Regions from separate parts of the Streptomyces sp. NPDC002463 genome, predicted to be linked through region 1. Evidence: riboswitches for the same ligand, from Rfam matches in the RefSeq annotation. Region 1 holds a riboswitch; each other region holds the start of a gene.
The links. Region 1 has a riboswitch for cyclic di-AMP ahead of ACFYX3_RS33565 (M23 family metallopeptidase). Riboswitches for the same ligand answer to the same signal wherever they lie in the genome.

Region 1 (7,312 bases):
AGCGCCCGCGCCCGCTCGGCGTCCCCGCGCGCCACGGCGTCCACGATCGCGCCGTGCTCGGCCCAGGCCTCGACCGGCTGGGCGGGCTGCTCCACGACGTACGTCCAGGCGATCTTCTGCCTCAGTTGAGTGAGCAGCGCCGTCAGAGCGGGGCTCCCGGAGGCCTGCGCGAGCGTCTCGTGGAACCAGCCGCCGAGCGAGCGCAGATCCTCGCCCTGATCTCGCCTGGCCCGCTCCTGCCCCAGCCTGACCAGGCCGCGCAGCACCTTGAGGTGCGCCTCGGTGCGCCGCTGCGCGGCCCGTGCGGCCCCCAGCGGTTCGAGCAGCGCCCGCATGTCGAGCAGGTCGGCGGCCTCCTGCTCGGTCGGCTCGGCGACGTGGGCGCCCGCGTGGCGGCGGGTGACGACGAAGCCCTCGGACTCCAGGGTGCGCAGCGCCTCGCGGACCGGGACCCGGGAGACCCCGTACCGGCGGGCGAGCTGCTCCTCGGTCAGCCGACCGCCCCGCTCGTACACGCCGGAGACGATGTCGTCCCGGATCGCCGTGCATACCGAGTGCGCGGGAATGCGCATGTCCGACCTCCGCCTTGGTGCGCGCGAGACAATTCCAGCGGCGCCTGTTCTGCGCCGATCGTCGACTCTATTGCAGCCCGCCGGAATTTCCGATGCCCCGGCGTAATCCATGGAAGTCTTTTGGACAGCGAAAAGCCCCGGCTCAGTACGAGCCGGGGCTTTTGAGACGCGGTGCGGGTCAGACGTTCACGCCGCGGGCGCGGAGGTACGTGATCGGGTTGATGTCCGAGCCGTACTCGGGGCTGGTGCGCGCCTCGAAGTGGAGGTGCGGGCCGGTCGAGTTCCCGGAGGAGCCGGAGACGCCTATCTGCTGGCCCGGCTCGACGGTCTGGCCGACGTAGACCCCGATGGAGGAGAGGTGCCCGTACTGGGTGTACGTGCCGTCGTTCATCCGGATCACGATGTTGTTGCCGTACGCGCCGCCCCAGCCGGCCTCGACGACGGTGCCGGAGCCGACGGAGACGACCCGGGTGCCGTAGGCGGCGTGGAAGTCGATGCCGGAGTGGTGGCCGGAGGACCAGAGCGAGCCGCCGGTCTTGTAGCCGGTGGAGACGTACGAGCCGGCGACGGGGGCCTGGAAGGAGGCGAGGCGGCGGCGCTCGGCCTCGCGGGCGGCGCGCTCGCGCTCCAGCCGGATCTCCTTGGCGCGGGCCTCCGCCTTGCGCTTCGCCTCGGCCTTGGCCTTCGCCTCGGCGATGGCCTCGACGGCCTCCTGCTCCTGGGCGGTGGCCTGGGCGTTGATCGGGTCGACGAGGGAGTCCTCGGTGATCACCTGGGTGAGGCCGGTGTCCTCGACGGAGCGGTCGTCCGTGTCGGCGGCGAGTGCCGGGGAGGCGAGGGTTCCGATGACGCCGGTGGTGGCGAGCGTCGCGACGCCGGCGATGCCCACGCTGCGGCGCGCCATCCGGCTCGGACCACGATGCTTCCCGGTGGCACGGGTGAACGCCATGTAGAGGCTGATCCTTTCCTTCCTTCTCGCCTACCGGGTTAGCTGACGGGTTCGGAGCAGGAAGGTCTCCTACGAGCCCCTCCGTACGAGACGAAGGCGCCCGATTCACCCCAGGGACGATGCGGGTCCCCGGCTCCCCAGGCTCGCGCCTGACGGGGACTCGGCGATGACTGTCCGATGCCGCGGTTGCGGCACGTGCACTGACGAACAGCCGCACCGACGCTATGCGGATCGTCTTTCAATCACCAACCGGACACGCCTTTTGTAAGACATGCCACAGGGCAAACGATCACCTTGACCGCAATACGGACAAAGCGGAGGACCCCGACGAACTATGCCGTCGGGGTCCTCTCGTTGGCGTCTCGGAACCGGAATCAGCCCGTCACGACGGTCACTTCACCGATGCCGAGCGCACGCACCGGCTCCGCGATCTGCGACGCGTCGCCGACGAGCACGGTGACGAGCCGGTCCACCGGGAAGGCGCTGACCACGGCGGCCGTCGCCTCGACGGTGCCGGTCTCGGCCAGCCGCGCGTACAACTGGGCCTGGAAGTCGTCCGGGAGGTGCTGCTCCACCTGGTCGGCGAGCGTCCCTGCGACGGAGGCCGCCGTCTCGTACTTGAGGGGCGCCACCCCCACCAGGTTCTGCACGGCCGTCTCCCGCTCGGCGTCCGTGAGGCCCTCGGCGGCGAGGGTGCGCAGCACCTTCCACAGGTCGTCGAGCGCCGGACCCGTGTTGGGAGTGTCGACGGAGCCGCTGATGGCGAGCATCGACGCGCCGTTCCCCTCGGCGTCCGAGCGGAGCACCTGGCCGAAGGCCCGCACGCCGTACGTGTAGCCCTTCTCCTCGCGCAGGACCCGGTCCAGACGCGAGGTCAGGGTGCCGCCGAGGCAGTACGTGCCGAGGACCTGGGCCGGCCAGACGCTGTCGTGCCGGTCGGGGCCGACCCGGCCGATCAGCAGCTGCGTCTGAACGGCGCCGGGACGGTCCACGATGACGACCCGTCCGGTGTCGTCGGCGGTGATCGGCGGCATCGGGAGCGGCTCGGCCGGTTCACCGGTCCAGGCGCCCAGCGTCTCGGCGAGGACCTTCTCCAGGTCGACGCCGGTCAGGTCACCGACGACCACGGCGGTGGCCGTGCCGGGCCGGACGTACGCCTCGAAGAAGGCGCGGACGGCGGCGGCGTCGATCGCGGCGACGGTCTCCTCGGTGCCCTGGCGCGGCCGGGACATCCGGGACTCGGCCGGGAACAGCTCCTTGGAGAGCTGCTTGGCGGCGCGGCGCCCCGGGTTGGCCGTCTCGTGCGGGATCTCGTCGAGACGGTTGCGCACCAGGCGCTCGATCTCGGTGTCCAGGAACGCCGGGGCGATGAGGGCCTCGGAGAGCAGCCCGAGCGCCTTGGGCAGCCGGGAGACCGGGACCTCCAGGGAGACCCGTACGCCCGGGTGGTCGGCGTGCGCGTCGAGCGTGGCGCCGCAGCGCTCCAGCTCGGCCGCGAACTCCTCGGCGCTGTGCTGGTCGGTGCCCTCGGAGAGCGCGCGGGCCATGATGGTCGCGACACCGTCGAGACCGGCGGGCTCGGCGTCCAGCGGCGCCGGCAGGAAGATCTCCACGGCGACGACCTGCTGGCCGGGGCGGTGGCTGGTGAGCACGGTCAGGCCGTTGTCCAGCGTGCCGCGGTCCGGGGCCGGGAAGGCCCACGGCTTCGCGGCGCCCGGCTGGGGCTGCGGGTGGAAGTCCATGCTCGTCAAAGACACGGCGGCGTCGGTCACTGGTCCGCTCCCTCTTCGTCATCGCCGTCGGCGTTGTCGCTCTGCTCGGTCGCCAGGGGCTCGTAGACGAGCACCGCGCGGTTGTCGGGGCGCAGCTTGGCCGCGGCGACCTCGCGCACCTCGTCGGCGGTGATCTCCAGAACGCGGTCGACGGCGGTCAGCGCGAGCTGCGGGTCGCCGAACAGCACGGCGAACCGGCACAGTTCGTCGGCGCGGCCCGCGACCGTGCCGAGCCGGTCCAGCCACTCGCGCTCCAACTGGGCCTGCGCGCGCTCCATCTCCTCGGGCGTGGGGCCCTCGGCGGCGAACCGGGCGAGCTCCTCGTCGACGGCGGCCTCGATCTGCGGGACCTCGACGCCCCCGGAGGTCTTGACGTCCAGCCAGCCCAGCGAGGGCGCCCCGGCGAGCCGCAGCAGGCCGAAGCCGGCGGCGACCGCCGTACGGTCACGGCGGACCAGGCGGTTGTGCAGCCGGGAGGACTCCCCGCCGCCCAGGACCGTCAGGGCCAGGTCGGCGGCGTCACACGCGCGCGTGCCGTCGTGCGGCAGGCGGTAGGCGGCCATCAGCGCACGGGCCGGGACCTCCTCCTCGACGACCTCGCGCAGCTGCTCGCCGATGACCTCGGGCAGGTCGCCGGAGCGCGGCTCGGGCTTGCCGTCGTGGGCGGGGATGGAGCCGAAGTACTTCTCGACCCAGGCGAGCGTCTGCGCCGGGTCGATGTCGCCGACGACCGACAGCACCGCGTTGTTCGGGGCGTAGTACGTGCGGAAGAAGTTCCGCGCGTCCTCCAGGGTGGCCGCGTCCAGGTCGGCCATGGAGCCGATCGGCGTGTGGTGGTACGGGTGGCCCTCCGGGTAGGCGAGGGCGGTCAGCCGCTCGAAGGCCGTGCCGTACGGCACGTTGTCGTAGCGCTGGCGGCGCTCGTTCTTGACGACGTCGCGCTGGTTCTCCATGGACTCGTCGTCCAGGGCGGCGAGCAGCGAGCCCATGCGGTCGGCCTCCAGCCAGAGCGCGAGCTCCAGCTGGTGCGCGGGCATGGTCTCGAAGTAGTTGGTGCGCTCGAAGCTCGTCGTGCCGTTGAGCGAGCCTCCGGCGCCCTGCACCAGCTCGAAGTGGCCGTTGCCGTGCACCTGCTTCGAGCCCTGGAACATCAGGTGCTCGAAGAGGTGGGCGAGGCCCGTGCGGCCCCTGACCTCGTGGCGCGAGCCGACGTCGTACCAGAGGCAGACCGCGGCGACCGGGGTCAGGTGGTCCTCGGAGAGCACCACGCGCAGGCCGTTCGCCAACCGGTGCTCGGTCGCTGTCAGGCCGCCGGAGCCGGCCTCGGCCGTGGCCGTGTGACCCATGGGCATGTACGTCCCTTCGATCGCGATGTGAAAAAGTCCTGCCACTGTATGCAAGCGCGCCGACACCTGGCGAAGTTCCCGGACCTTCGTGATGTCCCTCTTCCGGGTCGCGGTCGGCGTTGTCGGTGGCACGGTCCACAATGGTCCGCGTCAGATCAACCTTGTTGGTGAAGGAGCCGCAGCCGCGATGGCCCGCCGCAGCACGAAGACACCGCCGCCGGACGACGCGTTCGAGGAGCGAATCCTCGACATCGACGTCGTCGACGAGATGCAGGGCTCCTTCCTCGAGTACGCGTACTCGGTGATCTACTCGCGCGCCCTCCCCGACGCCCGCGACGGCATGAAGCCCGTCCAGCGCCGCATCGTGTTCCAGATGAACGAGATGGGGCTGCGACCCGAGCGCGGCTTCGTCAAGTGCGCCCGTGTCGTCGGCGAGGTGATGGGCAAGCTCCACCCGCACGGCGACGCGTCGATCTACGACGCGATGGTCCGCATGGCCCAGCCCTTCTCCATGCGCCTCCCCCTCGTCGACGGCCACGGCAACTTCGGCTCCCTGGGCAACGACGACCCGCCGGCCGCCATGCGGTACACCGAGTCGCGGATGGCCCCGGCCGCGCTGCTCATGACCGAGTCCATCGACGAGGACACGGTCGACTTCGGGCCGAACTACGACGGCCAGGAGCAGGAGCCGGTCGCGCTCCCCGCGGCCTACCCGAACCTGCTGGTCAACGGCGCGTCCGGAATCGCGGTCGGCATGGCGACGAACATGCCCCCGCACAACCTGGGCGAGGTCGTCGCGGCCGCCCGCCACCTGATCCGCTACCCCAACGCCGACCTCGAGGCGCTGATGCGCTTCGTGCCCGGCCCCGACCTGCCGACCGGCGGCCGGATCGTCGGCCTCTCCGGCATCAAGGACGCGTACGCGTCGGGCCGCGGCTCCTTCAAGATCCGCGCCACCGCGACCGTGGAGACCGTCACGGCCCGCCGCAAGGGCATCGTCGTGACCGAGCTGCCCTTCACGGTCGGCCCCGAGAAGGTCGTCTCCAAGATCAAGGACCTGGTCGGCTCCAAGAAGCTCCAGGGCATCGCGGACGTCAAGGACCTCACCGACCGCAGCCACGGCCTCCGCCTGGTCATCGAGATCAAGAACGGCTTCGTGCCCGAGGCGGTCCTGGAGCAGCTCTACAAGCTGACGCCGATGGAGGAGTCCTTCGGCATCAACAACGTGGCGCTGGTCGACGGACAGCCGCTCACCCTCGGCCTCAAGGAGCTCCTCGAGGTCTACCTCGACCACCGCTTCGAGGTGGTCCGGCGCCGCTCCGAGTTCCGCCGCACCAAGAAGCGCGACCGGCTCCACCTGGTCGAGGGCCTCCTCGTCGCGCTCCTCGACATCGACGAGGTCATCCGGCTCATCCGCGAGAGCGAGAACTCCGCCCAGGCCAAGGAGCGCCTGATGGAGCGCTTCTCGCTGAGCGAGATCCAGACGCAGTACATCCTGGACACCCCGCTGCGCCGCCTCACCAAGTTCGACCGCCTTGAACTGGAGAGCGAGCGCGACCGCCTCAACGGCGAGATCGACGAGCTGACCGGGATCCTCGACTCCGACGCGGAGCTGCGCAAGCTGGTCTCGGCGGAGCTGGCCGCCGTCGCCAAGAAGTTCGCCACGGACCGGCGGACGGTCCTCCTGGAGTCGGCGGGCGCGCCCGTCGCCGCCGTGTCCCTCGAGGTCGCGGACGACCCGTGCCGGGTGCTGCTCTCCTCGACGGGCCTGCTGGCCCGCACGGTGACCGAGCACCTCCCGCCCGTGACGGACGGCAAGCGCGCCAAGCACGACGCGATCGTCTCGGCGGTCGCCGCCACCCAGCGCGGTGACGTCGGCGCGGTGACCTCGGCCGGCCGGCTGCTGCGGATCGCGGTGATCGACCTTCCGCAGCTGCCGGACACCGCGACCGCCCCGAACCTCGCGGGCGGCGCGCCGCTCTCCGAGTTCCTCTCCCTGGAGGCGGACGAGACGGTGGTCTGCCTGACCACCCTCGAGGAGTCCTCGCCGGGCCTCGCCCTCGGCACGCTGCAGGGCGTCGTGAAGCGCGTGGTGCCGGACTACCCGGCGAACAAGGACGAGCTGGAGGTCATCACCCTCAAGGACGGTGACCGGATCGTCGGCGCGACGGAGCTGCGGACGGGCGAGGAGGACCTCGTCTTCATCACCTCCGACGCCCAGCTGCTGCGCTACCAGGCCTCGCAGGTACGGCCCCAGGGCCGCCCGGCGGGCGGCATGGCGGGCATCAAGCTCACCGCGGGCGCCGAGGTCATCTCGTTCACCGCCGTCGACCCGGCGTCGGACGCCGTCGTCTTCACCGTGGCGGGCTCCACCGGCACCCTGGACTCCTCGGCGGGCACGTCGGCGAAGCTGACCCCCTTCGACCAGTACCCGCGCAAGGGCCGCGCCACCGGCGGCGTCCGCTGCCAGCGCTTCCTGAAGGGCGAGGACGTCCTGACCCTGGCCTGGGCAGGCCCCACCCCGGCCCACGCCGCCCAGAAGAACGGCACCCCGGTCGACCTCCCGTCCCCGGACCCCCGCCGCGACGGCTCGGGCACCCCCCTCCCGAAGCCGATCGACGTGGTGGCGAGCCCGGCCTCCTGACCGGACCGGCCACAACACGACGGAACGAG
Region 2 (7,312 bases), on a different contig from region 1:
AGGTGCTCAGCCATGGATGCCCGCCACGTCCTGCCCGAGTTCACGGAGCGGACCAGTTTCGGAACGCGAACCCTCGACCCGTACTCGAAGCTCCTCGAGTCCCGGATCGTCTTCCTCGGCACCCCGATCGACGAGACCTCGGCCAACGACGTCATCGCCCAGTTCCTGCACCTCGACTACGCGGCCCCCGGTCAGGACATCGCGCTCTACATCAACTCCCCCGGCGGCTCTATCAGCGCCATGACCGCGATCCACGACACGATGCGGACGCTCTCCTGCGACGTGGAGACCACCTGCCTCGGGCAGGCCGCCTCCACCGCCGCCGTCCTGCTCGCCGCCGGCACCCCCGGCAAGCGGCTCGTCCTCCCCGGCGCCCGGGTCACCCTCCGCCAGCCGGCCATGGACGAACCCCTCCAGGGACAGCCGAGCGACCTCGACATCCACGCGCGCGAGCTGCTCCGGCTGCGCGCCCTGACGGCCGGGATGCTCACCGAGTACACCGGGCAGAGCCGGGACCGGATCGACGCCGACATCGACCGCCTCACCGTCCTGGACGCGCCGGCGGCCGTCGCGTACGGGCTGGTGGACCACGTGATCACGAACCGGCGCGACGCCGGTGCGGCGCGGTGAGCCGGCCGTGGTACCCGAGCTGCCGCCGCTGCCCGCGCTGACGCGGGCCGAGGGCGAGTTGATCGACGCCTACCTCGAAGTCGTCGACCTCCTTGGGAAGATCAACCCATCCAGAGGTACGCATACCTATGGGGCACTACGGGCGGCACAGGCCCTGGTGGGGCGCGCGGAGGCGCTGCGCGAGGCCCTGACGCTCATGCATATGCGGGGCGAGAGCGAGGTGCACGCGGACACACTGGCGCGCGCCCTGCGGGTGTTGGACGGAGAGCGCCGCACCGACCGCGTCACCGTCCCCCACGCACGGGCGAGTTGACATTCCGGCATGTCGTGTCGAGGTCCGTACGGCCGACACGCACCGCAGAATCGCTCCCCCGTTCGGCGTAGTCGACGAGTCGACATATGGGTCGGGTGAGTTGCGCAACAGGTGTACGCATCTGGCGGAATGGGGCGTTCCGCCCCTGGTACGGGGCTCGTAGGCCAAACCTCCGGTGATCGCGAAAGCACCCTGTCCACCCGAATGGATCAGTCGTGAGGAGCCTCACATATCGCCGTTTCAGCTCGGATTTCGCCCTGGGTGTGGGTCAAGATCCCTGTCGACGACAAGCCCCCGCCATCCGAGGCGGGGCGGTCCGGGCGGACGCCGAGTCCTGCCGCTGTCCCGGACGTCTGGTCGACAGGAGTGGATCGGCAGGAGTGGAGGACCCAGGCAGTACGGGACGTACGCGCTGTTTCCGCAGCGGGACCGTCCCTTGGGGTGAAGCCGCAGCCGCGGCCGGGCATCTTCGCCAGCCCGAACCCGACAGGTCATCCTTCGCAGGCGGCTGACGAAGGGTTGCGCATGACTGCGCAGATGCACGTCCCGTCCCTGCTGTCCCGGGCCGGAGCCGTCACGGCTCTCACCCTCGCCGCCGTCGGCGGCACGATGCTCGCACCGGGTGCGGCGTCCGAGGCCCAGGCGGCGACCACCTACGCGAACAAGGCACTGAGCGTCGCCGCGTCCAAGAAGGGAGCCCCGTACCGGTACGGGAGCGCGGGACCCACCCGGTTCGACTGCTCCGGTCTGACGCTCTACGCGTACAAGCAGGCGGGCAAGTGGCTGCCCCGCACCGCGCAGCAGCAGTACAACAACACCCGGCACATCTCCGCGTCCAGCAGACAGAAGGGGGACCTGGTCTTCTTCCACTCCGGCGGGAGCGTCTACCACGTGGGCATCTACGCCGGCAGCGGCAAGATCTGGCACTCGCCCAAGACGGGATCCTGGGTGAAGCTCGACCCGATCTGGACGTCGAGGGTCTACTACGGCCGCGTCCGATGACGCCCGCCGGGCACTGAGCCCGCCCCAGGGGTGCGGTGGCGCCGCCGCACCCCTGCGCCGGGTCTACGCGTACGAGGCCGCCGTGGAGGCCCACGGGAGGGAGATCCAGACCGTCTTCCCGCCCTCCTCCGTCGGGGTGACCGACAGACGGCCGCCCGCCTCCGCCGCCAGGGAGCGGATGATGACCATGCCCCGGCCGTTGTCCTGCTGGACCGCCGCCGGAAGACGGCGGGGCCAGCGCGGGTGGCTGTCGGTGACGCCGATGTGGAGGCGCTCCTCGCGCTCCAGGCGGACGTCGACCGTGAACGTGGGCGACTGCCCGAAGGTGTGCAGGACGGCGTTGGTGGCCAGCTCCGAGATCATCAGGCGGATCGCGTCCGCCAGGTCGTCGGCACCGTCGAGGCCCCACCCGTCGAGGACCTCCGCGACGAACCGCCGGGCGGTGGGGACCGACGCGGGATCGCTCGGCAGAGTGACGGATGCTTCCTGATGGTCTGCCATGGCGACGCTGTCCCTTTCCCGCCGGGGCTTCTGCCCCGGATCGCGCTTCGCGTCAGAGTCCCACCGATCGTGCCGCCCCGGCAGGCGTTCCACCAAGATATGTCCCCATCTGTCGCCCGAAGCGGTGAACTCTGCTGCCCGGGACCGCGCTTGGGACTCCCGACGGGACGTCAGACCGCCGGCGCGGTCCGCAGGATCGTCTCCACCGCGTGCGCGATCTCCGCGTCCGTCAGATCGGCCCGCGCCGTGAGCCGCAGCCGCGAGATGCCGTCGGGGACGGACGGGGGACGGAAGCAGCCGACCGCCAGGCCCTGTTCGCGGCAGTCCGCCGCCCAGCGCAGCGCCGCCTCCGGGGAGGGGGCGTGGACCGAGACGACGGCCGCGTCGGGACGGGCCGAGGTCAGCCCGGCGTCCGTGAGCAGCCGGTGCAGGGTGGTGGCGACGGTACGGGCCCGCTCGGCGAGGCCTGGTTCGGCCGCGATCAGCCGCAGGCTCGCGAGCGCGCCGCCCGCGGCGGCGGGGGCGAGCCCGGTGTCGAAGATGAAGGTGCGGGCGGCGTTCACCAGGTGCTCGATCACCCGCGCCGGGCCGAGGACGGCGCCGCCCTGGCTGCCGAGGGACTTCGAGAGGGTGAGGGTGGCGACGACGTCCTCGTCGCCCGCGAGCCCGGCCTCGTGCAGCGCGCCCCGGCCGCCGTCGCCGAGGACGCCGAAGCCGTGGGCGTCGTCGACGACGAGCCCGGCGCCGTGCGCGCGGCAGGCGTCGGCGAGCCCGGGGAGCGGGGCCTTGTCGCCGTCGACGGAGAAGACGGAGTCGCTGACGACGAGTGCCCGGCGCCCCGGATGGGCGTCCAGGGTCTTGGCGACGGCCTCGGCGTCGGTGTGCGGGACGACCGCGGTCTCAGCGCGCGCCAGGCGGCAGCCGTCGACGATCGAGGCGTGGTTGGAGGCGTCGGAGACGATCAGGGAGTCCCGGCCGGAGAGCGCGGTGAGCGCCGCGAGGTTCGCGGTGTAGCCGGAGGAGAAGACGAGGGCCGCCTCGAAACCGCAGAAGTCGGCGAGTTCGCGCTCCAGGCGGGTGTGCAGCCGGGTGGTGCCGGTGACGAGCCGCGAGCCGGTGGAGCCGGCGCCCCAGCGCCTGGCCGCCTCGGCCGCCGCCTCGGTGACCTCGGCGCGGCGGGTGAGGCCGAGGTAGTCGTTGCTCGCCAGGTCCAGGACGTCCGACTCGGCCGCCCGGGGCCGCAACGTCCGGACGAGACCGGCCTCGGCCCGGCGGCGCGCCTCCGCGTCGGTCCAGTCGAAGGCGGTACGGCGCGGGCCCGCGGCCCGTGCGTCGTCGGCGCCCGCGGCGCGTGCGTCCTCGGCCTGTGGCATGCGGCGATCCTTTTGTAGGCAGCGCACAGACCCTAACCGCAGGATGCCGAGGTCGGGATGTGGTCATCCACACACCTCGATCGGGGGCGTTTGTTCGGATCCTCCTTGGCCAGGGGGCGGGCGGTAGGCAAGGATCTGCGGTTATGGACCTCCTGAACACGCTGGTGGAGAAGGGGCTGCGGCGCGAGCTGCCGACCCGTGAAGAAGCGCTCGCCGTGCTGGCGACCTCCGACGACGAACTGCTCGAGGTGGTGGCGGCGGCCGGCAAGGTGCGCCGTCAGTGGTTCGGGCGCCGGGTGAAGCTGAACTACCTGGTCAACCTGAAGTCCGGTCTCTGTCCCGAGGACTGCTCGTACTGCTCGCAGCGGCTCGGCTCGAAGGCCGAGATCCTCAAGTACACCTGGCTGAAGCCGGACGAGGCCTCGCAGGCCGCGGCGGCGGGTGTCGCCGGCGGCGCCAAGCGGGTCTGCCTGGTGGCCAGCGGCCGCGGCCCGACGGACCGGGACGTGGAGCGCGTCGGCAAGACGATCGAGGCGATCAAGGAGCAGAACGAGGGCGTCGAGGTGTGCGCCTGCCTCGGTCTGCTCTCCGACGGCCAGGCGGAGCGGCTGCGGGAGGCCGGCGCCGACGCGTACAACCACAACCTGAACACGTCCGAGGCGACGTACGGGGACATCACCAAGACCCACACCTACGCGGACCGCGTGGACACCGTGCAGAAGGCGCACGCCGCCGGTCTGTCGGCCTGCTCCGGTCTGATCGCGGGCATGGGCGAGAGCGACGAGGACCTCGTCGACGTCGTCTACGCGCTGCGTGAGCTCGACTCGGACTCGGTGCCGGTCAACTTCCTGATCCCGTTCGAGGGCACCCCGCTCGCCAAGGAGTGGAACCTCACCCCGCAGCGCTGCCTGCGGATCCTCGCGATGGTCCGGTTCGTCTGCCCCGACGTCGAGGTGCGGATCGCCGGCGGCCGCGAGGTGCACCTGCGCTCGATGCAGCCGCTGGCGCTGAACATCGCGAACTCGATCTTCCTCGGCGACTACCTGACCAGCGAGGGCCAGGCCGGCCAGGCCGACCTGGACATGATCGCGGACGCGGGCTTCGAGGTGGAGGGCGCGGGCACGACCACGCTGCCGAAGCACCGCGCGGACGCGCTCGCGGCGGCGGGCGGCTGCGGCTCCAAGGCCTCGGCGGGCTGCGGTTCGGAGGCCTCCGCGGAGGGCACGGGCTGCGGTGGTCACGCGGAGGAGGCCGGCGGCTGCGGCCCCTGCGGCGGACACGCGGCGCCGGCGGCCGAGGAGGCCCGTGCGAACGAGGCCCGCACCGATCTGGTGGCCGTGCGCCGCCGGGGCGCCGGCACGGACCTCGCGCCGAATGCGTAACGACGAGCTCCTCGCCCTGGACCGGGCGCACGTCTGGCATCCGTACGGCCCCATGCCGGGCCGTGCGGAGCCGCTGGTCGTCGCGTCCGCGTCCGGGGTGCGCCTCCGGCTCGCCGAACCCGTCGAGGGCCAGAGCGAGTTGGTCGACGGCATGTCCTCGTGGTGGTCGGCGGTCCACGGCTACAACCACCCCGTGCTCAACGAGGCGGCGCGCGGCCAGCTGGAGAAGATGAGCCACGTCATGTTCGGCGGGCTCACCCACGAGCCCGCCGTCCGGCTCGCCACCCGGCTGGTCGAGATCACCCCCGAACCGCTCCGGCACGTCTTCCTCAGCGACTCGGGCTCGGTCTCCGTCGAGGTCGCGGCCAAGATGTGCCTGCAGTACTGGCGTTCCCTGGGCCGCCCCGAGAAGCAGCGGCTCCTCACCTGGCGCGGCGGCTACCACGGGGACACCTGGCAGCCGATGTCCGTGTGCGATCCCGAGGGCGGGATGCACGAGCTGTGGTCGGGGGTGCTCCAGCGGCAGGTGTTCGTGGACGCGCCGCCGGCCGCGTACGAGGAGTCGTACGCGGAGCTGCTGCGGGCCCGGATCGCCGAGCACGCGCACGCGCTGGCGGCGGTGATCGTGGAACCGGTCGTGCAGGGCGCGGGCGGCATGCGCTTCCACGACCCGGCGTACCTGCGGGTGCTGCGCGAGGCCTGCGACGCGCACGACGTGCTGCTGGTGTTCGACGAGATCGCGACCGGGTTCGGGCGTACGGGCACGCTGTTCGCCGCGGACCAGGCCGGGGTCTCCCCCGACGTGATGTGCGTGGGCAAGGCGCTGACCGGCGGCTACCTGTCGATGGCGGCGACGCTCTGCACGAGCCGCGTCGCCGACGGGATCTCGCGCGGCGAGGTCCCGGTCCTGGCACACGGGCCGACCTTCATGGGCAACCCGCTGGCGGCGGCGGTCGCCGTCGCCTCGATCGACCTGCTGCTCTCCCAGGAGTGGCAGGCCGAGGTCAAGCGCATCGAGTCGGGCCTCCGAGAGGGCCTCGCCCCGGCAGCCGACCTCCCGGGCGTCCGCGACGTACGGGTGCTCGGCGCGATCGGCGTCGTCCAGCTCGACCACGAGGTCGACATGACGGCGGCGACCCGCGCGGCAGTCCGCGAGGGCGTCTGGCTCCGCCCGTTCCGAGACCTGATCTACACGATGCCGCCGTACGTGACGGACGAGCAGGACCTCGCCCGGATCTGCGCGGCGGTACGGGCGGCGGCTGCAGCCGGCTGACGCCGTTGTGGGCAGTGGCGGGCACGCGGAACGGCGCCCCTGCCGGCGCCAGAGGCTCCCGCCACCCCAGCCCACCGGCCCCGCACCGAACAAGAAAGGACGCCCCATGGGCATCATCGTCGTCACCGGCACCGGCACGGAGATCGGCAAGACCATCGTCACGGCAGCCCTCGCCGCCGTGGCCACGGCCGCCGGCCGCTCCGTAGCCGTCCTGAAGCCGGCCCAGACCGGCCTCGCCCCGGACGAGCAGGGCGACGCGGACGAGGTCGTACGCCTCTCCGGCGCCACGGCCTCCGCCGAACTGGGCCGTTTCCCGGAGCCGCTGGCCCCGGGCACGGCCGCCCGGCGGGCCGGGCTCGCCCCGGTCGGGCCCGGGGAGGTCGCCGAAGCGGCCCGGAAGCTGGCCGAGGAGCACGACCTGGTGCTCGTGGAGGGCGCGGGCGGCCTGCTCGTCCGCTTCGACGAGGAAGGCGGCACGCTCGCGGACGCCGCCGCGCTGCTCGGCGCGCCGGTCCTGGTGGTGGTCCCGGCGGGTCTGGGGACGCTCAACTCGACGACCCTGACGGCCGAGGCGCTGCGGGCGCGCGGGATCGAGCAGCTCGGCGTGGTCGTCGGCAGCTGGCCGGACGCGCCGGACCTCGCGGCGCGCTGCAACCTCGCGGACCTGCCGGAGGCGGCGGGCGCTCCGCTGCTCGGAGCCGTACCGGAGGGTTCGGGGGCGCTGGACCCGGCGGAGTTCCGGGCGGCGGCGGGCGGCTGGCTGGGGCCGGAGCTCGGCGGCACGTGGGACGCGCAGGCGTTCACCGAGGCGCAGGCGGCACCGCTCTCCGCGAGCTGA
Region 3 (7,312 bases), on a different contig from region 1:
CTCGGTGCTCCCCGCGCTCGCCGCCGCCGGGCTGCCCGCCTCCCACCCGGCGGTCCGCCGCGCCGTGGGCTGGCTCGGCTCCGCGCAGAACGACGACGGCGGCTGGGGCGAGGACCTCCGCTCGTACAAGGAGGAGGAATGGGTCGGGCGCGGCCCCTCCACCGCCTCCCAGACCGCCTGGGCGCTGATCGCCCTCCTCGCCGCCGGCGAGCGCGACTCCGAGCCCGTCCGCCGGGGCGTCACCTGGCTGGCCGAGACCCAGCGGGAGGACGGCTCCTGGGACGAGCCGTACTTCACCGGCACCGGCTTCCCCTGGGACTTCTCCATCAACTACCACCTCTACCGGCAGGTGTTCCCGCTCACGGCGCTCGGGCGCTACGTGCACGGGGAGCCCTCGCCGCGCAAGGAGGACTGATGGGCCGCGAGCCCGGCCCGGGCGCCGGCCCACCCCTGCTGATCGCCTGCGCGCTCGGCATCGAGCAGTTCGCCCTGCGCAGCGGGGAGCGGGGCGCCGCGCCGGGCCCGGTGACCGTCCTTCGCACCGGCATGGGGCCGGACCGGGCCCGAAAGGCGGTGTCCCGGGTACTCGGCGAGGAGCCCTGGCGGGACGCCGCGGTGATCGCCTCCGGCTTCTGCGCGGGCCTCGTCCCCGGCATGCACCCGGGGGACCTGATCGTCGCCGACGAGACCCGCGGCCCCGACGGCACGACCCTGTGCACCGGGACCGAGCTCCTGGTGAAGGCCCTGGTCAAGGCGGTGCCCGGGCGCGCCGTCCACACCGGGCCGCTGATCGGCTCCGACCACGTGGTGCGCGGCCCCGAGCGGGCCGCGCTCGGCGCGGGCGGCGCGATCGCCGTCGACATGGAGTCCGCCACCACGCTCCGTACCGCCCGGGCCGCCGGAGCGCACGGGGACGGGCCGGACGCCCGCCCGGTTGCGGCCGTCCGGGTGGTCGTGGACGCTCCTGAACATGAACTGGTCCGGATCGGCACGGTACGCGGGGGAATATCAGCCTTCCGTGTTCTTCGTGCCGTCCTTCCCGCTTTCTTCGAATGGCACCGTTCTTTGCTGCTCCCCAGGAGGTGAACGAGTTATGGCCATGCCGCTCCGTCAGTCCATCCGGGTCGGGACCTACCTCTTCGAACAGAAGCTCCGCAAGCGGGACAAGTTCCCGCTGATCGTCGAGCTGGAGCCGCTCTACGCCTGCAACCTCAAGTGCGAGGGCTGCGGGAAGATCCAGCACCCGGCGGGTGTCCTCAAGCAGCGCATGCCGGTCGCCCAGGCGGTCGGCGCGGTCCTGGAGTCCGGCGCTCCCATGGTGTCCATCGCGGGCGGCGAGCCCCTGATGCACCCTCAGATCGACGAGATCGTCCGCCAGTTGGTGGCCCGGCGGAAGTACGTCTTCCTCTGCACCAACGCGCTGCTGTTGCGCAAGAAGCTGGAGAAGTTCACCCCCTCCCCGTACTTCGCCTTCGCCGTGCACATCGACGGGCTGCGCGAGCGGCACGACGAGTCCGTCGCCAAGGAGGGCGTGTTCGACGAGGCGGTGGCGGCCATCAAGGAGGCCAAGCGGCGCGGCTTCCGGGTCACCACCAATTCGACCTTCTTCAACACCGACACCCCGCAGACCATCATCGAGGTCCTCAATTTCCTCAACGACGACCTCCAGGTCGACGAAATGATGATCTCGCCCGCCTACGCCTACGAGAAGGCCCCCGACCAGGAGCACTTCCTCGGCGTCGAGCAGACCCGCGAACTCTTCCGGAAGGCCTTCGCCGGCGGGAACAGGCGCCGCTGGCGGCTCAACCACTCGCCGCTCTTCCTGGACTTCCTGGAAGGAAAGGCGGACTTCCCCTGCACCGCCTGGGCCATTCCCAACTACTCCCTCTTCGGCTGGCAGCGCCCCTGCTATCTGATGAGCGACGGATACGTCCCCACGTACCGCGAACTCGTCGAGGACACCGACTGGGACAAGTACGGCCGCGGCAAGGACCCGCGCTGCGCCAACTGCATGGCGCACTGCGGCTACGAGCCCACCGCCGTCCTCGCCACCATGGGCTCCCTCAAGGAGTCCCTGCGCGCGGTCCGGGAGACGGTCTCCGGGAACACCACGTCATGACCGGCGGGTTCGACCTGCGGGCGCTGCTCTCCGAGCGCGGCGCGGAGCGGTACGAGCTGCACGCCCGGTACCTCAACCACCAGCTGCCCCGCATGCTGCACACCATCGGCTTCGACAAGGTCTACGAGCGGGCCGAGGGCGCCCACTTCTGGGACGCCGACGGCGTCGACCACCTCGACATGCTCGCCGGCTTCGGCGTGATGGGCCTCGGACGGCACCACCCCGTCGTCCGCAAGGCCCTCCACGACGTCCTGGACGCCCAGCTCGCCGACCTCACCCGCTTCGACTGCCAGCCGCTGCCGGGCCTCCTCGCCGAGAGGCTCCTCGCCCACAGTCCGCACCTCGACCGGGTCTTCTTCGGCAACAGCGGCACCGAGGCGGTCGAGACCGCCCTCAAGTTCGCCCGGTACGCCACCGGGCGGCCGAGGGTCCTCTACTGCCACCACGCCTTCCACGGGCTCACCACCGGCTCCCTCTCCGTCAACGGCGAGCAGGGCTTCCGGGAGGGCTTCGACCCGCTCCTGCCGGACACCGCGATCGCCCTCGGCGACCTCGACGCCCTGGAGCGGGAGCTGCGCCGCGGCGACGTGGCCGCCTTCGTCGTCGAGCCCATCCAGGGCAAGGGCGTCCACGAGGCGCCGCCGGGCTTCCTCCGGGCCGCCCAGGACCTCCTGCACCGGCACGGCGCGCTGCTCATCGCGGACGAGGTCCAGACGGGCCTCGGCAGGACCGGCGACTTCTACGCCTACCAGCACGAGGAGGGCGTCGAGCCGGACCTGGTCTGCGTCGCCAAGGCGCTCTCCGGCGGCTACGTGCCGGTCGGCGCCACCCTCGGCAAGGACTGGATCTTCAAGAAGGTCTACTCGTCGATGGACCGGGTCCTGGTCCACTCGGCGAGCTTCGGATCGAACGCGCAGGCCATGGCCGCCGGGCTCGCCGTCCTCGCGGTCATGGAGGACGAGGACACCGTCGCGCACGCCCGCCGGATCGGCGACCTGCTCTCCGGCCGCCTGAAGGAGCTCGTGCCGCGGTACGAGCTGCTGCACGAGATCCGCGGGCGCGGCCTGATGATCGGGATCGAGTTCGGCCGGCCGTCCTCGCTCGGACTGCGCGGGCGCTGGACGATGCTCCAGGCGGCCCGCAAGGGCCTCTTCGCCCAGATGGTCGTCGTCCCGCTGCTCCAGCGGCACAGGATCCTCACCCAGGTCTCCGGTGACCATCTGGAGGTGATCAAGCTGATCCCGCCGCTGATCATCGACGAGGCGGACGTGGACCGGTTCGTGACCGCCTTCACCGCGGTCATGGACGACGCCCACGGCGGCGGCGGGCTGATGTGGGACTTCGGGAAGACGCTGGTCAAGCAGGCGGTCGCACAGCGCTGACCGATTCACGACGCCGGTTTTGCCTCTGAGGCAAGAAACTTGCCTCAGAGGCACGAGCCTGGCGGAATGGACGCATGGACCACGTCCCCGGGGACACCTCCCCGGACCCCGCCGTCACCGACGTCCTGCCGGACGTCGCCCCGCAGCTGCGGGCCCTGCGCCGCCGCCGGGGGCTCACCCTGGAGGCCGCCGCCCAGCGGGCCGGTCTCTCCCCGGCCCACCTCTCGCGCCTGGAGACGGGGAACCGGCAGCCCTCGCTGCCGATGCTCCTCGCCCTGTCCCGTATCTACGGTACGACGGTCTCCGAGCTCCTGGGCGAGACGCCCCCCGAGCGCGACCCCGTCGTCCGGGCCGACCGCTCCGAGCCCGTCGAGGCCGACGGCTGGATCTACCGCCAGGCGGGCGGCGCCGGCCGCGCCCTCCAGTGCCTGCGGGTGCACGTGCCCTACGCCACCCGGGCCGACATCGTGCGGGTCCACCCCGGCGAGGAGTGGATCCACGTCCTGGAGGGGCGGGTCCGGCTCGCGCTCGGCGACGCCGTCCACGTCCTCGACCCCGGGGACAGCGCGCACTTCGACTCGCTGACCCCGCACCGCATCGGTGCCGCCACGTCCGGCGGGGCCGAGCTGCTCTTCGTCCACACCCTGATGCAGAGCCCCGTCGCCGAGCTGTGCCTCGGCGACGGGACCCCGCATCGGCGCTGACATCCAGAAAGGACCGACATGTCCGAGAAGTCCGTACCGGTCACCGGCGAGGAGCGCGGTGAAGGCAAGTTCCCCAAGGGGCTCGTGCTCCGCCTCTTCGCCTATCTGATCGCAGGCCACCTCTTCGCCGGCTTCCTCTACCTGCTCTTCACGCTCGGCGCGCAGAACCAGTAGGGCGCGCGGGCGGGCCTCACGCCTCCGTCAGGAGGCGCTCCCGCAGGCGCTCGCGGGTCTCCGGGGCGAGCTTCAGGCCCTCCGTGAGGTAGGCGTCCACCGAGCCCCAGGTCGCCTCGATCGTCTCGAAGGCGGCCCGCAGGTACTCCACCCGCGCATCGAACAGCGGGCTCAGCAGCTCCATCACCTCGGGCGACATCGCGTCCGGGGAGGTGGAGCTGCGGCGCACCTTGTAGCGGCGGTGCGGGTCGTTCGACTTCACGTAGTCGGCCTCGATCGCCCCGCGCTCGACCCCGACCGCGAGCAGGGTGATCGCGATGGCGAGCCCGGCCCGGTCCTTTCCGGCCGCGCAGTGCATGAGGGCCGGGACGCTCTCCTCCGCCATGGAGTGCAGGATCCGGCTGTGCTCCGAGGTCCGCTCGACCACCATCTTCCGGTACGAATCGGTCATCCGGGCGGCCGCCTTGCCGTCGCCGAGGATCTCCCGCAGCTGCGCGATCTCGCCGTCGCGCACGAGGAGCCAGAACTCCTTGCCGTCGGCCGGGTCGTTGAGGGGTATGTTCACGTTCCGCACGCCGGGCAGGTCGACGTCCGCGCCCTCGACCCTGCGGTCCGACTCGTTGCGGAAGTCGAAGACGGTGTGCAGGCCGAGTGAGGCGAGGAAGGCGGCGTCGTCCTCCGTCGCGTGGGCGAGGTGGCCGCTGCGGAAGAGGCGCCCGGGGTGGACGGCGCGCCCGTCCGTCGTCGGCAGGCCGCCCACGTCCCGGAAGTTGCGGACCTCCGCCAGCTCGGGCTCGTCGGCTTCGGCGGGCGGGACCTGCGGCAGCTGCTGCGTCACGGCTGCTCCTGTTCTGTAGATCGGACCCTGTGTCCGGTGGATCGGTTCCTGGGGCGATCATCTCGGGTGGGGCCCGGAGGCGCACCCCCTCGGACGGGAATGGGCGATCTGTCCGTATTGAGAACTAAGAGGTAACCCGCCCTGGTTGCAGGGGAGATGGGGATCCGCGCGTGAGCAGCGTCATAACCGTGACGGACCGTGCCTGATCGTCTTTTCCAAATACCCCCCGCGAAAAGGAGATCGAGGGGCCGTCATCGACGGAGGGTGACCGGAATTCCGCCCGGAAATCAAGAAATCCCGGAGTGCCGGAAAACTGCGGCTTGTTCACGCCGACCCCACTCGTCTAGCGTCGCGCTCACTCCGGACGGACCGCCGAATCCTGCCACCGACCGGAATCCGCACTCACCGGTAGAAGGCAGGAGCGGGGGACCCAGGTAAGTCGCCGATCCCTTCGAAGAAGGACGGCTCGGGGTGAAGTCGCGTATGCACGCGGCCGGACATCTCCAGTCCGAACCCGACAGCTCACCTCGCAGGCGCCGGAGAGGAATTCGCCATGCCCGCGAAGGGTAAGCACCGCCGCACCAAGTCCAACCGTCTGACCCGTGGCCTCGCCGCCGCCGGCACCGGCGGCGCCGTCGTCGCCCTCCCGCTCCTCGGAGCCACCGGCGCCCACGCCGCCACCCCGGCCGCCGCTCCCGCGCAGGCCGTCGCCCAGGTGAAGGCCGCCGCCGTCGAGGCCGCGCCCGCCACCGCGAAGGCCGCGCCGAAGACGTACTCCGTCGTCCGCGGCGACTACCTGTCGAAGATCGCCGCCGAGCACCACCTGGCGGGCGGCTGGCAGAAGCTCTACAAGGACAACCGCCAGGTCGTCGGCGAGGACCCCTCGCTGATCCTGCCCGGCATGAAGCTCACCCTCGGCGCGAAGAGCACCGCCAAGGCCGCGCACCACGACCGGCAGACCTCCGGCAAGAACGGCGACACCCAGCGCGCCTCGCGCAGCAGCGAGCGCACCTCGGCCCCGGCCGCCCCCGCGACCGCCTCGGCGTCCTCCGCGCCGTCCTCGTCGGCCGGCACGACCTCCTCCTCCGGCTGGGTCGCCCCGATCGCCGGTGCCGCCATGTCGACCCCGTACCACCAGGCCGGCTCCATGTGGTCCTCCGGCTACCACACCGGTGTCGACTTCATCGCCTCCACCGGCACCACCGTCCACGCGGTCGGCCCCGGCACCGTCTACTCCGCCGGCGACGGCGGCGCGTACGGCAACCAGGTCGTCATCCAGCACGCCGACGGCACCTTCTCGCAGTACGCCCACCTCTCCTCGATCTCCGTCTCCGCCGGCCAGACCGTCACCGGCGGCCAGGAGATCGGCCTCTCCGGCGCGACCGGCAACGTCACCGGCCCGCACCTGCACTTCGAGATGCGCACCGGGCCGGAGTACGGCTCCGACATCGACCCGCTGGCCGCCCTGCGCCAGCACGGCGTGAACATCTGACGCGTCGTCGTCAGCGGTTCGTCATCCGGATGCCCGGCACACCCGTGCCGGGCATCCGGCGTATTCCGGTTTGGTGGAATCTTTATCGGTGGCATATGTCACCCTGCGTCAACCCCTCCTTACGGTCGCGTAGGTCACATCCGAGGAGGAAGGATGTGCTCCCGTGGCAGACGATTCGAGATCAACAGACAAGAACGCATTCGGGTCGTACGCGGCGATCGGTGACAGCTTCACCGAGGGCGTCGGAGACCCCGGGCCCGACGGGACGTACGTCGGCTGGGCGGACCGCTTCGCGGTGCTGCTCGCCGACCAGCTGCCGGAGCACGACGACTTCCGGTACGCCAATCTCGCCGTACGGGGGCGCCTTCTCGACCAGATCGTGGCGGAACAGGTCCCGCGGGCGAAGGAACTCGCCCCCGACCTGGTGACCTTCTGCGCGGGCGGCAACGACATCATCCGCCCCGGGACGGACCCCGACGACGTGGCCGAGCGCTTCGAGCGCGCCGTCGCCGACCTGAGCTCCGCCGTCGGCACCGTCATGGTGACCACCGGCTTCGACACCCGCGACGTGACCCTGCTCAAGCACCTGCGCGGCAAGATCGC
Region 4 (7,312 bases), on a different contig from region 1:
CGGCTTCGGGGCGCTCGCCTTCGCGCAGTCGCTGCCGATGCTGATCGCCGCCTCGCTCGCGACGGGCCTCGCGGGCGCGCTCTTCAACCCGGCCGTGCGGGCCTGTCTCGCGGCGGAGGCGGGGGAGGAGCGCCGGGTGGAGGCCTTCGCGCTGTTCAACGCGTACTACCAGGCGGGCATCCTGCTCGGGCCGCTCGTCGGGGTGGCCCTGACGGGGGTGTCGTTCCGGCTGACGTGCGTGGTCGCGGCGGTGCTGTTCGCCGGCCTGACCCTCGTACAGCTCCGGTACATGCCCGTACGGGCCGTGTCCGCGCCGGCCGAGAAGGGGGAGCGGGGGCAGTTCCGCACGGTGCTCGCCCACCGGACGTTCTGGCTCTTCTCGCTCGCCATGACCGGTTCGTACGTGCTGTCCTTCCAGGTCTATCTGGCGCTGCCGCTCGCGGCGGGCGGTACGGGGGTGACGACCGCACTGTTCGTGGTCTCGGCGCTCGTCGCGCTCGCCGGGCAGCTGCGGATCACGGCCTGGACCCGGCGCCGGCTCAGCCGCGAGCGGTGTCTCGTCCTCGGGCTCGCGCTCATGGGCGGGGCGTTCCTCGTGCCGGCCGCCCTGGGGCGCGGCCTGGTGGGGCTGCTGCTGTGCGCGGCGGTCCTGGCCGTCGCGAACGCGGTGCTCTACCCGTACGAGATGGACACCGTCGTCGCCCTGTCCCGGGGACGCTGGGTCGCCACCCACTACGGGCTCTACAACACGGTGTGCGGGATCGGGATCACCCTGGGGAACCTGGGGACGGGTGCGCTCCTCGACGTCACCGGCTGGTCGGCGGTCCCGTGGCTCGCGCTGTGCGCGGTGGGCCTGGGGTGCGCGGCGGCGATGGCGCTGCTCGCCCGGGGCGGACGGCTCGCGGAGAGCACCACGGGCGGCTGACGTCTGCCCGGGGTGCCCCGCCCGTACGCCTATCGGCCCCGTGGGAGTCGCCGCCCCGGGCGGCGGCGGCCACCCTGGGAGGGTGCGGTGCGGACCGCGCGCCGGTCGGATCCGGGCAGGAGAGCACAGGTGGGGCACCCCCGAGGAGCGGCGGGCGGAGGGCGGCGGGGCGGTGAGGGCCGGCCCGATTACAGCGGTGCCCGGCGGTTCATCCGCGCGCTGCCCCCGCTGATCATCGCGGGCGGTGTCGTCTTCGACCTGGCGACACCGCCCGAGTACACGGCGGCGCCGCTCTTCTCCGCCGCCCCCCTGGTCGCCGCCCCCTTCTTCTCCCAGCTGACGACCCTGCTCACCGGGATCGCCGCCGTCCTCGCCTCGGTGGGGCTGCACGCCTACAACGGCACCGTCGACGAGGTCGCGGCCCTCACCGAGACCCTGACCGTCGTCACCGTCTCCGCGCTCGCCCTCCTCATCAACCGGGTCGTGCGCCGCAGCGGTGAGCGGCTCGCCTCGGCGCGGGTCATCGCGGAGACCGCGCAGAAGGCGGTGCTGCCGACGCCCGACGAGCGGATCGGCGGGCTGCAGTGCGCGGCGCGGTACGAGGCGGCGCAGGCCGACGCGTTCATCGGCGGCGACCTGTTCGCCGTCCAGGACACCCCGCACGGGGTGCGGCTCGTCGTCGGGGACGTCCGGGGCAAGGGGCTGGACGCGGTCGAGGCCGTCGCCGTCGTCATCGGCGCCTTCCGGGAGGCGGCCGAGCAGGAGCGGAGCCTGGAGGGCGTGGCGCGGCGACTCGAACGTGCACTCGCCCGGGAGGGCACCCGCCGGCACGGACTCGACGCCTTCGAGGGGTTCACCACGGCCGTGCTCGCCGAGATCCCGCGCGGCGACGGGAGCGGGACCTTCGACGGTTTCGTACGGGTCGTCAACCGTGGCCATCCGCCGCCGCTGATGCTGTACGCGGACGGGCGGCTCGACATCCTGGAGCCGGGCGAGGCGGCGCTGCCGCTCGGCATGGGCGACCTGGCGGCGTGGCCGGACCGGGCCGAGGCGCGGCCGTTCCCGGCGGGTGCGACGCTCCTCTTCTACACGGACGGCCTCTCGGAGGCGCGGGACGCGCGGGGCGTCTTCTACGATCCGGCGGCTCGGCTCGCCGGGCGGATCTTCCCGGGGCCCGAGGAGCTGCTCGACGCGCTCGTGGACGACGTACGGCTCCACACGGGCGGCGGGGCGACGGACGACATGGCGCTGCTCGCGGTGAGCCGCCCCGCGACGGGGCAGCCCGAGCGGCGGCGGACGATGCCGGTGGTGCCGCCGGGCGGGCCCGGTCACCGGGCGTAGTCGAGGGGTGTCACTGCGATAACAATTGACATAACGTCAGATCGTGCATGTTTCCCCATCCGCCTCTTACGCCTTGCTGAAGGGGGGTCAACTCGGGTGATACTCCCTCAATTCAATGAATGATCAAGAGGGACGGGCTTGGAATCGGGACCCCCTGTCTATTAACGTTCGATAACGCAGCGCGGTCGTCCCAGCCGTCGCAAGAGGCGGCACCGTGCGCACGCGCCGAATCCTGAAAAGGAACCGGGGAACCACCACTTGGGGTGAATCGGACGCCTTCGTCCCGTACGGAGGGGCCCGTAGGAGACCTTCCTGCTCCGAACCCGTCAGCTAACCCGGTAGGCGAGAAGGAAGGAAAGGAGCGCGCCCCCGTGGCGTCCAACACCCCCGCACCCGAAGCCCCCTTCGACGCTTTCGGTGGCGGTGCTGGTCCCTCCGCCCCCGACACCGAGTGGAACCCCACCGAGGGCTCCCTCCGCGCCGAGAGCCGCTCCGGCGGCCGGCACCGGGTCGTCAAGCAGCGCTCCAACTTCGCCCGTTCCTCCACCGTCCTCGGCGTCGGCGTCATCGCGGCCGTCGGCGCGGGCGGCCTCGCCACCGCGCAGGAGAAGCCCCCGGTCGCCATATCGCTGCCGGACCTCCCGGACCTGAACCTGCCGGACCCGCACGACCTCCCCGGCGTCGGCGACCTCCTCCCCGGCGAGGACAGCGCGCCGGTCAGCGCGGACCGCGCCAACCCGAACCCGCTCACCGCCGCCACGTACACCACCGCGGACGACCAGGCGACCGGACAGGCCGAGCAGACCACCGCCGCCATGCCCGCCGCGGGCGAGGCCCTGCGCGCCCGCATCCTCCAGCAGGCCGAGCAGCAGCAGGCCTCCGCCGACGCCGCCGAGAAGGCCGCGGCGGAGAAGGCGGCCGCCGAGAAGGCCGCCGCGGAGGCCGTGGCCAAGGAGGCGGCTGCGGAGAAGGCCGCCGCCGACGCGAAGGCGAAGGCCGAGGCGGAAGCCAAGGCGAAGGCCGAGGCCGAGGCCAAGGCGAAGGCGGAAGCGGCGGCCGAGGCCGAGCGCCTCGCCAAGCTCGCCGCCGGCTACTCGCTGCCGGTCTCCTCGTACACCCTCACCGCCACCTACATGCAGTCCGGCTCGATGTGGTCCTCCGGCTACCACACCGGTCTCGACTTCGCCGCCCCCACGGGCACCCCGCTCAAGGCGGTCCACGGTGCGACCGTGAAGTCGGCGGGCTGGTCCGGCTCCTACGGCTACCGCGTCGTCCTGGAGATGGAGGACGGCACCGAGGTCTGGTACTGCCACATGTCGTCCATGACGGTCAGCGCCGGCCAGACCGTGTCCACCGGCGAGACCATCGGCCGCGTCGGCGCCACCGGCAACGTCACCGGCCCCCACCTCCACATGGAGGTCCACACCCCCGGCGGCGACGGCATCGACCCGATGGCCTGGCTCCAGTCCAAGGGCATCAACCCCTGAGCACCCGCACGGAATAGGCCCGGCGACGGGAGCGGTTGATTCGACATGACCTCTCTCCGCCCGCTGGGCTCCTCCGACCTGCACGTCTTCCCCGTGGCCCTGGGCGGCAACGTCTTCGGCTGGACCGCCGACGAGGCGGAGTCCTTCGCCGTCCTCGACGCCTACGCCGCCGCCGGCGGCAACTTCGTCGACTCCGCCGACGTCTACTCCGCCTGGGCCGAGGGCAACGAGGGCGGCGAGTCCGAGACCGTCATCGGCCGCTGGATGGCCTCCCGGGGCAACCGCTCCGCCATCGTCGTCGCCACCAAGGCGGGCGCCCACCCCCGCTTCAAGGGCCTCTCCGCCCCCACGATCAAGGCCGCCGCGGAGGAGTCGCTGCGCCGCCTCGGCACCGACCACATCGACCTCTACTACACGCACTTCGACGACGAGTCCGTCCCGGTCGAGGAGATCGTCACCGCCCTCGACCAGCTGGTGAAGGACGGCAAGGTGCGCGCGGTCGCCGCTTCCAACATCTCCCCGGAGCGACTGCGGGCCTCCCTCGACTTCGCCGAGGCCGAGGGCCTCACCCGGTACGTCGCCCTCCAGCCGCACTACAACCTGGTCTCCCGCGACACCTACGAGGGCCCGCTCCTGGAGACCGTCGAGAAGGCCGGGCTCTCCGCCGTCCCGTACTACGGGCTCGCCGCCGGCTTCCTCACCGGCAAGTACCGCCCCGGCAGGACCGTCGACAGCGCCCGCGCCCACCGCGCCGCCGAGCTCGCCGAGACCGAGCGGGGCCAGGCCGTGCTCTCCGCACTCGACACGGTCGCCGCGGCGCACGAGACCGAGCTCGCCACCGTCGCCCTCGCCTGGCTCGCCGCCCGGCCGACCGTCGCCGCGCCGATCGCCTCGGCCCGCACGGTCGAACAGCTCCCGGCCCTCGTCGCGGCGGCGGACCTGACGCTGACGGAGGCCGAGCTGACCCTCCTCACGGAGGCCTCGGCGATCTAGGGCCTGTCTTTCGGATCAGGCCCCGCTCCCTGATCCGGCCTGATCCGAAAGACAGGCCCTAGCTCCGGTACGGGTTGTAGCCGTCGTAGTCCAGATACTGAGGCGGCGCCCAGGCCCGGCCCGTCGCCCGGGCCGCGTACGTCAGCGCCGGGGAGGCCACCGCGCGGCGCTGCCACAGGTGGTGGAGGAGCTCCTGCTCCCGGGCCGGGAAATCGGGGCCGGCCGTGCCGCGCCGGGCCCGGTCCCGCAGGAACGCGAGGGTCGTCGCGAAGGACTCGTACTCGCCGACCGCCCGCGCGGCCGGCGGGCCGTACGTCCGGGCGGCGAACGCGCGGGCCATCTGCCGGGCCCGCATCGAGGACAGCGCGAGCGGCTCGGTCGGCGCGAGCCAGCCGGCCGCCGCGTACGCCGGGAGCTCCCCGGATATCGTGCGCAGCTCGCGCTGCCGGCTCCACACCGCCAGCCAGGTCAGCAGGCCGAACGCCGGAACCATCAGCGCCCCGTACACCAGGTAGAAGGCCAGCGGGCCGCCGAAGGTCGCCGAGCCGTTCCAGGCGGAGTGCAGGCTCATCGCGAGCAGCAGCCCGGCCAGCGGCAGCAGCACCCGGCGCAGCCGCTTCCCGGGCGGCGCGAGGGCGGCGAAGCCGAAGCCGATGCCGGTGAGCACGGTGAACAGCGGATGCGCGAACGGTGACATCACGGCCCGTACGAAGAAGGTCCCGGCGGTCACCATGCCGATGCCGGAGCCGAACTCCTGGTCCTCGCCGAAGGCGTTGCCGAGATAGAGGATGTTCTCGGTGAAGGCGAAGCCGGTCGCGGTGAAACCGGCGACCACCACCCCGTCGACGAGACCGCCGAAGTCCCTCCTGCGGAAGAGGAACAGCAGCAGGATCGCGGCGGCCTTGGCGCTCTCCTCCACCACCGGGGCGATGACGGTGGCCCCGAGGTTGTCGGCGGAGTCCGGGTCGGCCGTGGCCGTGGCGATCCAGCGGACCGCGAAGGAGTTCGCCAGGATCGCGACGAGCGCGGCCGCGAAGGCGCCCCAGGCGAAGGCGAACAGCATGTTCTTCCAGGGGCCCGGCTCCACCCGGTCGAGCCAGCGGAACGCCGACATCAGCAGCGGTACGGGAAGCACGGCCAGGCCCAGACCGACGAGGAAGCCCTGCGTACCGGTCTGCTCGCGCACCAGGGCCAGGATCACCAGGGCGCACAGCGCGAGCAGCGTCACGACGGAGACCGCGCGGACCAGCCGGCTGCGCCAGAAGGCCCGGCGCGGCCGGTAGCGCCACTGCGATCGGTCCGCGGCGGCGGGGAAGTCCGGCTCCTCGGTGTCGCGGTGCGGGACGGGAACGGAGTTCGACACGTGAGCGACCCTAACGACCGCCACCGACACCGGTCGACGGAGTAAGCCGCTCCCCGTCACTTCCGCCGGAAGAGGAGATCGTGCACGACGTGGCCCTTGTCGAGGCCCTGGCCCTCGAAGCGGGTGAGGGGCCGGAAGTCGGGGCGGGGCGCGTAGCCGCCGTCGGCCTGCGTGTTCTCGTAGTCCGGATGCGCGGAGAGGACCTCCAGCATCTGCACGGCGTACTCCTCCCAGTCCGTGGCGCAGTGCAGCACGGCGCCCGGCTTCATCCGGGGCGCGAGGAGGCTGAGGAACTCGGGCTGGATCAGCCGGCGCTTGTGGTGGCGGGCCTTGGGCCACGGGTCCGGGAAGTAGACCCGGCAGCCGTCGAGGGTCGCGTCGCCGAGCATCTCGCGGAGCAGGATGATCGCGTCGCCGTTGGCGACGCGGACGTTGGTCAGGCCGTTCCGGTCGGCGAGCCCGAGCAGATTGCCCTGGCCGGGCGTGTGCACGTCCACGGCGAGGATCCCGGTGCCGGGATCGGCGGCGGCCATCTGGGCCGTGGCCTCGCCCATGCCGAAGCCGATCTCGAGGACGACGGGCAGCCCGTCGAACATCTCGCCGAGATCGAGGACCCGCTTGCCGTCGATGTCGAGGCCCCAGTCGGGCCACCGCTTCAGCATGGCCTCGGCCTGCCCGTACGTGACACGGCTGCGGCGCGGCTGGAAGCTGCGGATCCGCCGCTCGTGATGGGCCCCGGCGGGATCGGGCATGGGCCCCTCACCGGGGGCGAACATCCGACTGCCCCGACGCGCGACGGGCGATCCGGTTTCGACGACGGGCTGCTGGGTGTTCTCGATCTGCTCAGACACAATGCGACCAAGTCTACGGCGCCCCCGTTGCGGGCAGTCGTTCCGCTGGGGCGAGGGGGTCCCCCCTGCTCGAGCGAAGCCGAGAGCTCGGGGGAGGGTGGGCACAACGGACCCGCGCCCTGCCGGCGCCAGAGGCTTCCGCGCCCTGACCTGCACCCCGTGCGCTGGTGGTGCGGGTCAAGGCTCGGAACGCGGAGGCGCCGCTGAGGGCGCCGTCCCGTGTGCCCACCCGTCCCGCCCTGCGGGACGCTTGCCCACGCGGGCGGGGCGCCATCCCACAGCGGGGGCTACAGCCGTGCCAAGGCGCGGGTCGCCACTTCCCGTCCGATCGGCAGCGACGCCGTCGCCGCAG

Region 2: it holds a riboswitch for cyclic di-AMP, as region 1 does, so the genes downstream of both, ACFYX3_RS31085 (C40 family peptidase) here and ACFYX3_RS33565 (M23 family metallopeptidase) in region 1, are expected to answer to the same signal.
Region 3: it holds a riboswitch for cyclic di-AMP, as region 1 does, so the genes downstream of both, ACFYX3_RS19680 (peptidoglycan DD-metalloendopeptidase family protein) here and ACFYX3_RS33565 (M23 family metallopeptidase) in region 1, are expected to answer to the same signal.
Region 4: it holds a riboswitch for cyclic di-AMP, as region 1 does, so the genes downstream of both, ACFYX3_RS17410 (M23 family metallopeptidase) here and ACFYX3_RS33565 (M23 family metallopeptidase) in region 1, are expected to answer to the same signal.

Annotation. Positions count from the first base shown of each region.
Region 1 is NZ_JBIARL010000021.1:138,147-145,458, reverse strand. It holds gene ACFYX3_RS33570 (GntR family transcriptional regulator) at 1-572, opposite strand, end outside; gene ACFYX3_RS33565 (M23 family metallopeptidase) at 751-1,521, opposite strand; cyclic di-AMP (ydaO/yuaA leader) riboswitch at 1,534-1,697, opposite strand; gene ACFYX3_RS33560 (M16 family metallopeptidase) at 1,896-3,293, opposite strand; gene ACFYX3_RS33555 (M16 family metallopeptidase) at 3,290-4,645, opposite strand; gene ACFYX3_RS33550 (DNA topoisomerase (ATP-hydrolyzing) subunit A) at 4,827-7,283, shown strand.
Region 2 is NZ_JBIARL010000018.1:61,582-68,893, reverse strand. It holds gene ACFYX3_RS31095 (ATP-dependent Clp protease proteolytic subunit) at 13-630, shown strand; gene ACFYX3_RS31090 (hypothetical protein) at 638-943, shown strand; cyclic di-AMP (ydaO/yuaA leader) riboswitch at 1,344-1,466, shown strand; gene ACFYX3_RS31085 (C40 family peptidase) at 1,469-1,945, shown strand; gene ACFYX3_RS31080 (ATP-binding protein) at 2,009-2,446, opposite strand; gene ACFYX3_RS31075 (8-amino-7-oxononanoate synthase) at 2,617-3,819, opposite strand; gene bioB (biotin synthase BioB) at 3,963-5,201, shown strand; gene ACFYX3_RS31065 (adenosylmethionine--8-amino-7-oxononanoate transaminase) at 5,194-6,474, shown strand; gene bioD (dethiobiotin synthase) at 6,581-7,312, shown strand.
Region 3 is NZ_JBIARL010000009.1:147,260-154,571, reverse strand. It holds gene shc (squalene--hopene cyclase) at 1-415, shown strand, start outside; gene ACFYX3_RS19710 (1-hydroxy-2-methyl-2-butenyl 4-diphosphate reductase) at 415-1,086, shown strand; gene hpnH (adenosyl-hopene transferase HpnH) at 1,094-2,119, shown strand; gene ACFYX3_RS19700 (aspartate aminotransferase family protein) at 2,116-3,501, shown strand; gene ACFYX3_RS19695 (helix-turn-helix domain-containing protein) at 3,576-4,205, shown strand; gene ACFYX3_RS19690 (DUF6126 family protein) at 4,224-4,379, shown strand; gene ACFYX3_RS19685 (tyrosine-protein phosphatase) at 4,396-5,217, opposite strand; cyclic di-AMP (ydaO/yuaA leader) riboswitch at 5,578-5,766, shown strand; gene ACFYX3_RS19680 (peptidoglycan DD-metalloendopeptidase family protein) at 5,771-6,709, shown strand; gene ACFYX3_RS19675 (SGNH/GDSL hydrolase family protein) at 6,873-7,312, shown strand, end outside.
Region 4 is NZ_JBIARL010000007.1:361,122-368,433, forward strand. It holds gene ACFYX3_RS17400 (MFS transporter) at 1-925, shown strand, start outside; gene ACFYX3_RS17405 (PP2C family protein-serine/threonine phosphatase) at 1,055-2,266, shown strand; cyclic di-AMP (ydaO/yuaA leader) riboswitch at 2,480-2,626, shown strand; gene ACFYX3_RS17410 (M23 family metallopeptidase) at 2,638-3,753, shown strand; gene ACFYX3_RS17415 (aldo/keto reductase) at 3,799-4,746, shown strand; gene ACFYX3_RS17420 (PrsW family intramembrane metalloprotease) at 4,805-6,109, opposite strand; gene trmB (tRNA (guanosine(46)-N7)-methyltransferase TrmB) at 6,166-6,885, opposite strand; gene lhgO (L-2-hydroxyglutarate oxidase) at 7,248-7,312, opposite strand, start outside.